DNA from 3 places in the Streptomyces sp. NPDC102514 genome. Region 1 is predicted to be linked to each of the others. Evidence: riboswitches for the same ligand, from Rfam matches in the RefSeq annotation. Region 1 holds a riboswitch; each other region holds the start of a gene.
What was found. Region 1 has a riboswitch for cyclic di-AMP ahead of ACZ60E_RS11415 (M23 family metallopeptidase). Riboswitches for the same ligand answer to the same signal wherever they lie in the genome.
Positions count from the first base shown of each region.

Region 2: linked by a shared signal. The riboswitch ahead of ACZ60E_RS45000 (C40 family peptidase) and the one ahead of ACZ60E_RS11415 (M23 family metallopeptidase) in region 1 are both predicted to bind cyclic di-AMP.
Region 3: linked by a shared signal. The riboswitch ahead of ACZ60E_RS06140 (M23 family metallopeptidase) and the one ahead of ACZ60E_RS11415 (M23 family metallopeptidase) in region 1 are both predicted to bind cyclic di-AMP.

Region 1 is NZ_JBVJLW010000004.1:21,700-24,900, reverse strand. Features, by position in the region: gene ACZ60E_RS11420 (PP2C family protein-serine/threonine phosphatase) at 1-836, shown strand, start outside; cyclic di-AMP (ydaO/yuaA leader) riboswitch at 1,092-1,249, shown strand; gene ACZ60E_RS11415 (M23 family metallopeptidase) at 1,261-2,310, shown strand; gene ACZ60E_RS11410 (aldo/keto reductase) at 2,404-3,201, shown strand, end outside.
Region 2 is NZ_JBVJLW010000041.1:4,003-7,203, reverse strand. Features, by position in the region: gene ACZ60E_RS45005 (hypothetical protein) at 115-468, shown strand; gene ACZ60E_RS45000 (C40 family peptidase) at 605-1,765, opposite strand; cyclic di-AMP (ydaO/yuaA leader) riboswitch at 1,773-1,945, opposite strand; gene pcrA (DNA helicase PcrA) at 2,475-3,201, shown strand, end outside.
Region 3 is NZ_JBVJLW010000002.1:244,400-247,600, reverse strand. Features, by position in the region: gene ACZ60E_RS06145 (alpha-galactosidase) at 1-1,575, shown strand, start outside; cyclic di-AMP (ydaO/yuaA leader) riboswitch at 1,860-2,035, shown strand; gene ACZ60E_RS06140 (M23 family metallopeptidase) at 2,038-2,964, shown strand; gene ACZ60E_RS06135 (TetR/AcrR family transcriptional regulator) at 3,137-3,201, opposite strand, start outside.

The DNA of each region.
Region 1 (3,201 bases):
GCGGGATCACCGAGATCGCGACCGTGGCCACGGTCGCCTGCCTCGCCGTCGTCATCAACCGGCTCGTGAGCCTGGGCAACGCCCGGCTGGCCTCCGCCCACGAGATCGCCGAGGCCGCCCAGCGGGCCGTCCTGCCCGAACCCGCCGCGCGCACCGGCGGCCTCGACCTCGCGGTCCGGTACGTGGCCGCGCAGACCGACGCGCTCATCGGCGGCGACCTCTACGCCGTGCAGGACACCCCGCACGGCGTACGGCTCGTCGTGGGCGATGTGAGAGGGAAGGGCATGGGCGCGGTCGCCGCCGTGGCCGTCGTCATCGGGGCCTTCCGGGAGGCCGCCGAACAGGAGAGCACCCTGGAGGGGGTCGCCCAGCGGTTGGAGCGGTCGCTGATGCGCGAAGGGGTGCGGCGCGACAGCGTCGAGGTCTTCGAGGGCTTCATCACCGCCGTGCTCGCCGAGATCCCGCACGGCGCCCAGCGCGTACGGCTCGTCAACCGCGGCCATCCCGGGCCGCTCCTGCTGCGCGGCGACGGAACCGTACGCACGCTCGCCGCGGCGGAACCCGCGCTGCCCCTCGGGATGGGCGACCTGGGCGCCTGGCCCGACCGCGCGCAGGAGGAGGACTTCCCGGGTGGGGCCATGCTGCTCTTCCACACGGACGGACTGTCCGAGGCCCGGGACGGACGGGGTGTGTTCTTCGACCCGGCGGCACGGCTGTCCGGGCGCCAGTTCGCCGGGCCCGACGCGCTGCTCACCGAGGTGGTGGACGACGTGTTCCGGTACACCGGGGGCGGCGGTACGGACGACATGGCGCTGCTCGCCGTCCGCCGGCCGTGAGGGAGCCGGGACGCTCTTCCGGACCTATATCACCTGCAGTAGTCGAACGACGCCCCTGCGCATAACAACTGACACACCGTCAATAAAACCCGTACCTGTGAATGGCGATCAACTCGCCCGATTTACCCCGCTCCCAGCGTTTAAGTCCAGGCCAGGAGCCGTAACGATCATCAAGAACAGCTTGGAATCCGGTGCCTGAGTCTATTAACGTTCGATAACGCAGCGCGGTGTCCCAGCCGTCACAAGAGACGGCTCCGTGCGCACGCGCCGAATCCCGCAAGGGAACCGGGGAACCACCTACATGGGGTGAATCGCGTGTCTTTCGTGGTGGTGAACACCGCGGTTGACGCGCGTAGGAGACCTTCCTGCTCCGAACCCGTCAGCTAACCCGGTAGGCGAGAAGGAAGGAAAGGAGCGCGCCCACGTGGCGTTCAACAGGCCTGCCCCCACACCCTCGTTCATGCCTGACGAGGTGACGGGAGAGACCTCGGGCGAGAAGAAGCCCGACACCTTCGCCTTCGGCGCCCGCAGGGACGACGAGACCTGGGAGCCCTGGAATCCCAGCGCGGACACCGTCGTTCCCGTCCGCGGCAAGCACCGCGTCGCCAAGCAGCGTGGCGGGGGACTCGCCCGCAGCTCCACCGTTCTGGGCGTCGGTGTCATAGCCGCCGTCGGCGCGGGCGGCATGGCCTCCGCGCAGACCGGCAAGCCGCCGGTGTCGATCTCGATCCCCGACCTGCCCAACGTCGGCTCGCTGATCTCCGACGACGAGGCCCCCGAGGGTTCCAGCACGGCGCTCACCGCCGCCGGACTCACCGAGGCCGACGCCGAGGAGGGCAACGCCGACGCCGGCGAGGCCCTGCGCTCGCGCATCATGCTCCAGGCCGAACTCCAGCAGGACCAGGTCGACCGCGAGGCCCAGGCCGCCGCCGAGGCCGCCGCCGCGAAGAAGGCCGCCACGCTCGCCGCCAAGGAGCAGGACGCGGCGAAGGCCAAGGCCGCCGCCGCGAAGGCGAAGAAGGAGGAGGAGGCCAAGGCGAAGGCCGAGGCCGCACGCCTCGCCGAGCTGGCCAAGCAGTTCACACTGCCCACCTCCTCGTACACGATCACCTCCACCTTCGGGCAGTCCGGCTCGCTCTGGTCCTCCGGTCAGCACACGGGTCTGGACTTCGCCGCTCCCACGGGTACCCCGATCAAGGCCATTCACAGCGGCACGATCACCGAGGCGGGCTGGAGCGGCTCGTACGGCTACCGCACGGTCCTCACGCTCGACGACGGTACGGAGCTGTGGTTCGCCCACCAGTCGTCGATCGGCGTCAGCGTCGGGCAGAAGGTCAGCACGGGCGACGTCATCGGGCGCGTGGGTGCCACCGGGAACGTCACCGGGGCGCACCTCCACCTGGAGGTTCACACGGCCGGCGGCACCGGGATCGACCCGATGGCCTGGCTGCGCGGCAAGGGCCTCAACCCGTAAAGCCCCGACCCGCAAGCCGGTGTCCGCGCCCTGTGGGGTCGCGATGTCGCGGTGCATGGAATACGGCCGTCCGGTTCGGCCGTTGGTTTTGGCATGACTTCTCTTCGCAAGCTGGGTTCGTCCGACCTTGAGGTCTTTCCGCTCGCCCTGGGCGGCAACGTCTTCGGCTGGACCGCCGACCGGGCCGACTCCTTCGCCGTCCTCGACGCGTACACGGCCGCCGGCGGGAACTTCGTGGACACCGCCGACGCGTACTCGGCCTGGGCGCCGGGCAACGAGGGCGGCGAGTCCGAGACCGTCATCGGCGAGTGGCTGACCGCGCGCGGCAACCGCGCCGACGTCCTCATCGCCACGAAGGCCGGCGCGCATCCCGCGTACAAGGGCCTGTCCCCGGCGAACGTCAAGGCCGCGGCCGAGGCGTCGCTGCGCCGGCTGCGGACGGACCACATCGACCTCTACTACACCCACTACGACGACCCCTCCGTGCCGGTCGAGGAGTTCCTCGGGGCCCTGGACGAGCTCGTGCGCTCCGGCAAGGTGCGCGCGATCGCCGCGTCCAACATCTCCGCCGAGCGGCTCCAGGAGTCCCTGGACGCCTCCGACCGCGAGGGGCTGGTGCGGTACGTGGCGCTGCAGGCCCAGTACAGCCTGGTGTCGCGTGACACGTACGAGGGTCCGCTGCAGGAGGTCGCCTCGCGCGGCGGACTGGCCGCAGTCCCCTATTACGGGCTCGCCTCGGGCTTCCTCACCGGCAAGTACCGGGCGGGCGCGGACGTCGACAGCCCGCGGGCCGGTGCGGCGGGCAAGCATCTCGCGTCGGAGCGGGGGCAGCGGGTGCTGACCGCGCTCGACGAGGTCGCCGAGGAACGCGGCGCCGAGCTCGCCACCGTG
Region 2 (3,201 bases), on a different contig from region 1:
TACGGGGGAGCGGCACGTGCGACGGTGCTATGGGCGCCGCCCGGGGCCCGCAAGAGACCCGGGGCGCGGGCCGGTGCGAGGCGGCGTGCGGGCGTCCGGTTAGGGTCCGGGCTCATGGACGTACTCATTCATGTCTTCGTCGCCCTGCACATCATCGGGATCGCCGCCCTGCTGGGCGGGTTCCTCACCCAGATGAAGGCCATGGGCGACGGCACGGCCCGTTTCACCCCCGCCATGCTCCACGGCGCGCTGACCATGCTGGTCACCGGCGCGCTCCTCGTCGGCCTCAACCAGGCCGACGACCAGACCGTCAACAACATCAAGATCGGTGTGAAGCTGGCCCTGCTGGTCGTGATCCTCGGCCTCGTCTACGTCAAACGTGACGACGAGAAGGTGGAGAAGGGCCTGTTCGCCCTGGTGGGCGGGCTGACCACGGTGAACATCTTCATCGCGCTGCTCTGGACCTGAGCGACCGCCCCGGAGACCGCCCTGGAAACTGCCCGGGAAGCCGCCGCGGAAGCCTGGAAGCCCGTCCGGAACGCGGACGGGGTACGGCACATGCCTGCCGTACCCCGTCCGCGTTCCGTCCAGATGCAGCTGGGCGCTAGCCCGGCCGCACCACGCTGTGGATCGGCATGTAGTAGATCGACTCCTCGCGGACGTACGCGCCCGGCTTCGGGGCGTGGATCATCATGCCGTCGCCGATGTAGATGCCGACGTGGCTGATGTCGTCGTAGAAGAAGACCAGGTCGCCGGGCTGGGCGTTGTCCACGGAGACCGTCGTGCCGGTGTCCACCTGGTCCCAGGTGGTGCGCGGGAGCGTCACACCGGCGGCTTTCCAGGCGGCCTGGGTCAGACCGGAGCAGTCGTACGAGCCGGGGCCGCTGGCGCCCCAGACGTACGGCTTGCCGATCTGGGCGCGGGCGAAGGCCAGCGCCTTGGCGGCCTTGGTGGAGGAGGCGGAGTCCGAGCCCGAGGTGCTCCCCGAACCCGTGCCCGCCCCTGAACCCGTGGCGGTTCCCGTGCCCTGCGTCGCCGTCTCCTGGCGTTGGCGCTCCGCGTCGGCCGCCTGCTGCCGCGCCAGCTCGTCCGCCTTGCGCTGGGCCTCTTCCTGCTTCTTCCGCTCGATCGCGGCGAGGCGGGCCTTCTCCTCGGCGGTCAGCTTCGAGAGGATCTCGCGCGCCTCGGCGAGCTTCCGCTGGACGTCCGCCTTGGAGGTCTTCAGCGTGCTCTGCGTCGTGGTGAGCGTCTCCAGGCCCTCGGAGGCCTCCTGCCGCTTCTTCGACGTGGTGGCCCGCTCGGTGACGTACTCGTCGACGGCCTGCTTCTGGCGGGCGGTCAGCCGGTTCATCAGCTGGGTCTGGTCGAAGTAGTCCTGCGGGTTGTCCGCGAGGAGGAGGGAAGCGCTGTCGGGTGCGGAGGCTCCCGTGCGGTACTGCGCCGCGGCGAACGTCCCGAGCGCCTCACGCGCGGAGTTGAGCTTCTCCGTGCGCTGCGCCACGTCGTCGAGGAGCGTGGCGACGCGCTTGCGCTGCTTGGTGGTCTTCTCCTTGGCGGCGTTGTACTTCTCGGTGGCCGTGCCCGCCTGCTGGTAGAGGTCGTCGATCTTCTTCTGGACTTCCTCCGTGCTGGGCCTGGGCTCCGCGGCCGGCGAGGCGTCCGCCGTCTGGGAGAGCAGGGCCACCGAGGTCAGGGCCGCGGTGGCGAGGGCCGGTGTCCGCAGGCCCAGAGAACTGGGGGGCCGCAACTTGCGGTGTGGCGCCACGAGGGCGTCTCCTTCCGTCATCCGCCTACCGAGTTAGCTGTCGGGTTCGGGCGAGTGCTTCGGAAGGTTTGCCCTACGGTCCTTGTCCCACGAGGGAGTTCGGACCGATTCACCCCAGGATCGGTTGGGTCCCCGGTTCCGGAGGCCACGAGGGCATGCCGGATTCGGCGGAGCCCGCTCGGCCCGGCGTTGTTCGCCGGTGCGGGTCGAGCGGCCTACGCGAAAGTTAGCCAATACGTGTGGCACCTGTGAAGTTTGATGTGCGATATGCCCGATACATTTTCGTGACCTGGACCACGGGTGTCGTCCGCCGACGTCAATTGGTCATGATCTGCTCCGAGTTGTCCCCGAAGGGCGCGGGAGCGGGTCGATCGCGTCGCGGAGCGGCGCCCATGCCGACGGGCCGGTTCCGGTCGGCTCGGGAGTGACCTCCATCAGGCGGTGTCTGGTGCGCCCCGTCTCCGCACGGTTATACGGAGGCCAGCCGTACGCGGTTCAGATGCGGGGCGAAATCAGCGCCCTGTGGCGGTACCGCCGCACACCGCATCGCCGCCGTCCCGGCCACACCGTCCCGCCGCCGTCCCGGCCACCCTGTGTAGTGGCGGACTCATCACGGGTGAGGCTCTGCCCTTGGCCGCCCGCCCGGGATTCCGCCGAGTTTCCGGGGTGGCGGCCGGGTGTCAGTGGGGGCGCCTAGACTCGGAGAGCGATGAGCAGCCTCTTTGATGACAGCTTCCTGGCGGACCTCAAGCCCTCCCGGGCCCACGAGGAAGAGCCCCCGCCGCCGCCCGAGGACGAAGCGCCGGACCACGGTCCGGACGACCTGTTCGGCGGGCGCTTCGACGTGCCTCCTCCCAGCAGGCCCAGGGACGCCTACTACCGCGACGGCGCCCCGAGGCCCCTGGTGGACCCGGCCGCGCTCCTGGACGGGCTGAACGAGAACCAGCGCGCGGCGGTCGTCCACCACGGCTCACCCCTGCTCATCGTGGCCGGCGCCGGTTCCGGCAAGACCCGTGTGCTCACCCACCGCATCGCGCACCTGCTGGGCGAGCGCAAGGTGCACCCCGGCGAGATCCTCGCGATCACCTTCACGAACAAGGCCGCGGGCGAGATGAAGGAGCGCGTCGAGCAGCTCGTGGGCCCGCGGGCCAACGCGATGTGGGTGATGACCTTCCACAGCGCCTGCGTACGGATCCTGCGCCGCGAGAGCAAGAAGCTCGGCTTCACGTCGTCGTTCTCGATCTACGACGCCGCCGACAGCAAGCGGCTCATGGCCCTGGTCTGCCGTGACCTGGACCTCGACCCCAAGCGCTTCCCGCCGAAGTCCTTCAGCGCCAAGATCTCGAACCTGAAGAACGAGCTGATCGACGAGGAGGACTTCGCCGCACAGGCCTCCGACGGCTTCGAGAAGACCGCCGCCCAGGCCTACGCGATGT
Region 3 (3,201 bases), on a different contig from region 1:
GCGGCCGAGTCCCGGCTCGTGCGCTCCGAGCTGACGTACGGCGAGAAGATCATCGGCAGCCGACGCGGGCACACCGGGCACCAGCACCTGCCCTGGGTTGCCCTGGACGCGGACGGCACGGCGACCGAGGAGCTGGGCGAGGTCTACGGCTGCGCGCTCGCCTGGTCGGGCACCTGGCGGATCGCGGTGGCCCAACTGCCCGACGCGCGCGTGCAGATCACCGGCGGGGCCGGGTACGACGACTCGGGCCTGCTGCGGCTGGAGCCGGGGGAGACCTTCGTCACTCCCGTCTTCGCGGGGCTGTGGAGCGACGGCGGCTTCGGCGGGGCGAGCCGCGCCTGGCACGCGTACCAGCGCGCGTACGTGATCCCGGACGCGGAGCAGGACCGGCCCGTGCTCTACAACTCCTGGGAGGCCACGGAGTTCGACATCTCAGAGGAGCAGCAGCGGGCGCTCGCCCGCCGGGCCGCCGAGGCGGGCGTCGAACTGTTCGTGGTCGACGACGGCTGGTTCGGGGCGCGCACCAGCGACCGGGCCGGCCTCGGCGACTGGACGGTCAACCGGGACCGCTTCCCGGGCGGACTGAATCCGCTGAGCGACTACGTGCACGGGCTCGGGATGCAGTTCGGCATCTGGGTCGAGCCCGAGATGGTCAACCCGGACAGCGAGCTGTACCGCGCGCACCCGGACTGGGTGCAGTTCCAGCCGGGACGAAAGCGGACGGAACTGCGCAATCAGCTCGTGCTGAACCTCGCCCGTGAGGACGTCCAGGAGTACCTGTGGGAACAGCTCGACGCGCTGCTCTCCAGTGCCCCGATCGACTACGTGAAGTGGGACTTCAACCGCGCCTTCACCGACGCGGGCTGGCTCGGCGAGGCCTACCCGCAACGGCTGTGGGTGGACCATGTGCACGCCCTGTACAAGCTGTTGGACCGGCTGCGGACCGCCCACCCGGGCGTCGCCTTCGAGTCCTGCTCGGGCGGCGGCGGCCGGATCGACCTCGGGATCATGGCCCGTACGGACCAGGTGTGGACCTCCGACAACACCGACCCGCTCGACCGGCTCGCCATCCAGCACGGCTTCAGTCAGGTGCATCCCGCGCGGGCCATGGCCGCCTGGGTCACCGACAGCCCGAACGCGCAGCTCAACGGACGTGTCAGCTCGCTGCGCTTCCGCTTCGTGAGCGCGATGGCCGGGGTGCTCGGCGTCGGCGGCGACCTCACCCGCTGGACCGGGGAGGAACTGGCCGAGGCGCGGACCTGGGTGGAGCTCTACAAGGAGATCAGGCCCGTCGTGCAGGGCGGTGAGCTCCATCGGCTGCGGGCGCCGCAGGGCGGACTGAGCGCCGTCCAGTACGTCCGTGACGGCGAGGTCGTCGTCCTCGCCTGGCTCCAGGCCCAGCACTACGGTGAGCCGGCCCTGCCGGTGCGACTGCGGGGCCTCGACCCGTCGGCATCGTACGAATGCCTCGAAACGGGCGAAGTCCACCGAGGTGCGGTGCTGTTGCACCACGGCTTGCGGACGGGGCTGCGCGGAGACCTCGATGCGGCAGTTATCCGACTGCGTCGTATCTGACTGTTGTGTCCGTAATGGAGCCTTCATTCCAACTCGCGCCGGAGTGAAGGCTCCTGGAGTGGTCCTTGGTGAGCAGCGTCATATCCGTGACGTTCCGCTGTCGCCGTGCTCACGTAAGTCCGCTTTGTTTGCAGGGCTTTAACAAGCGGTGGATAGACCGCATTCACACAGGGTGACCGGTATTTCGGTCGAGGATCAAGAAAACGGGGCACACAGGAAACCCCCAAGCTTGTTTGCGCCTCTTCATGTCGCTTACGTTCACCTCCAATCCGGACGGACGCCCAATCCTGCCGCCGCCCGGAATCCGCACTCACCCGTACGTGGCAGGAGCGGGGGACCCACAGGTAAGACGCCTGTTCCGGTCTCCGGAACGGCTTGGGGTTAAGTCGTGCGAAAGCACGGCCGGGCATCTCCAGCTCGCACCCGACAGCTCACCTCGCAGGCGCCGGAGAGGAATTCGTCATGCCCGCGAAGGGTAAGCACCGCCGTCCCAAGTCCCAGCGTTTCTCGCGTTCCATGGCCGTGGCCGGAACCGGGGGCGCCGCTCTCGCCCTCCCGCTGCTCGGCGCCGCCGGAGCGCACGCCGCGACTCCGCAGACCGCCGCCGATTCCGTGGCGAGCGCCGCGAACGTCTCGACCATCGCGAGCAAGTCCGCCGCCGCCGCTCCGACCGCCGAGAAGCAGGCCGAGGCGAAGAAGGTCGCCACCAGGACGTACGCCGTGCGTTCGGGCGACTCCCTGTCGAAGATCGCCGACACGCAGGACGTCAACGGTGGCTGGAAGAAGCTGTACTCGGACAACCGCACCTCCATCGGCGGCGACCCGTCCCTCATCCACCCGGGCCTGAAGCTCGCCCTCGGCGGCAAGGCGGCGGCGTCCAGCTCCGACTCCACCGCCTCCAAGTCGTCCGACAAGGCCGCCGAGAAGCCCGCGGCCAAGAAGACGACCACGGCGTCCAAGGCGGCGGACACCTCGACGGCCACCGGCTTCACGCTGCCGGTCACGGGGGCGTCCATCGGCACCTCGTACAAGATGTCCGGCAGTATGTGGTCCAGCGGCTACCACACCGGTGTCGACTTCGTGGTGCCCACCGGTACCGCGCTCAAGTCCGTCGGCGCGGGCACGGTCGTCTCCGCCGGATGGGGCGGCGCGTACGGCAACCAGGTCGTCATCCAGCTCGCCGACGGCCACTACGCCCAGTACGCCCACCTGTCCTCCCTCTCCGTCTCGGCCGGTCAGACCGTGACCGGCGGACAGCAGGTCGGCCTCTCGGGTGCCACGGGCAACGTCACCGGCCCGCACCTGCACTTCGAGATCCGCACCACCCCGGACTACGGCTCGGACGTGGACCCGCTGGCGTACCTGCGCGCCAAGGGCGTCTCCGTCTGACGCCTTCCGGCGCTGCCTGACGCGGACTGACGCCCACGGGCGCCGACCGACGTCGGCCGACGTGAATCTCCGAAGGCCGGACCCTGTGATCCCCGGGGTCCGGCCTTCGGCATGTCCCGGGCCGGACGGCCGGACGGCTGCTCAACGGCTGACAGGGGCGGGCGGGGGCGTGTCAGGCCCCCGGATGGTTCAGGGCGCGCACGAACTGCTCCGTGAGCTGCTCGGTGTCGAGGCCGT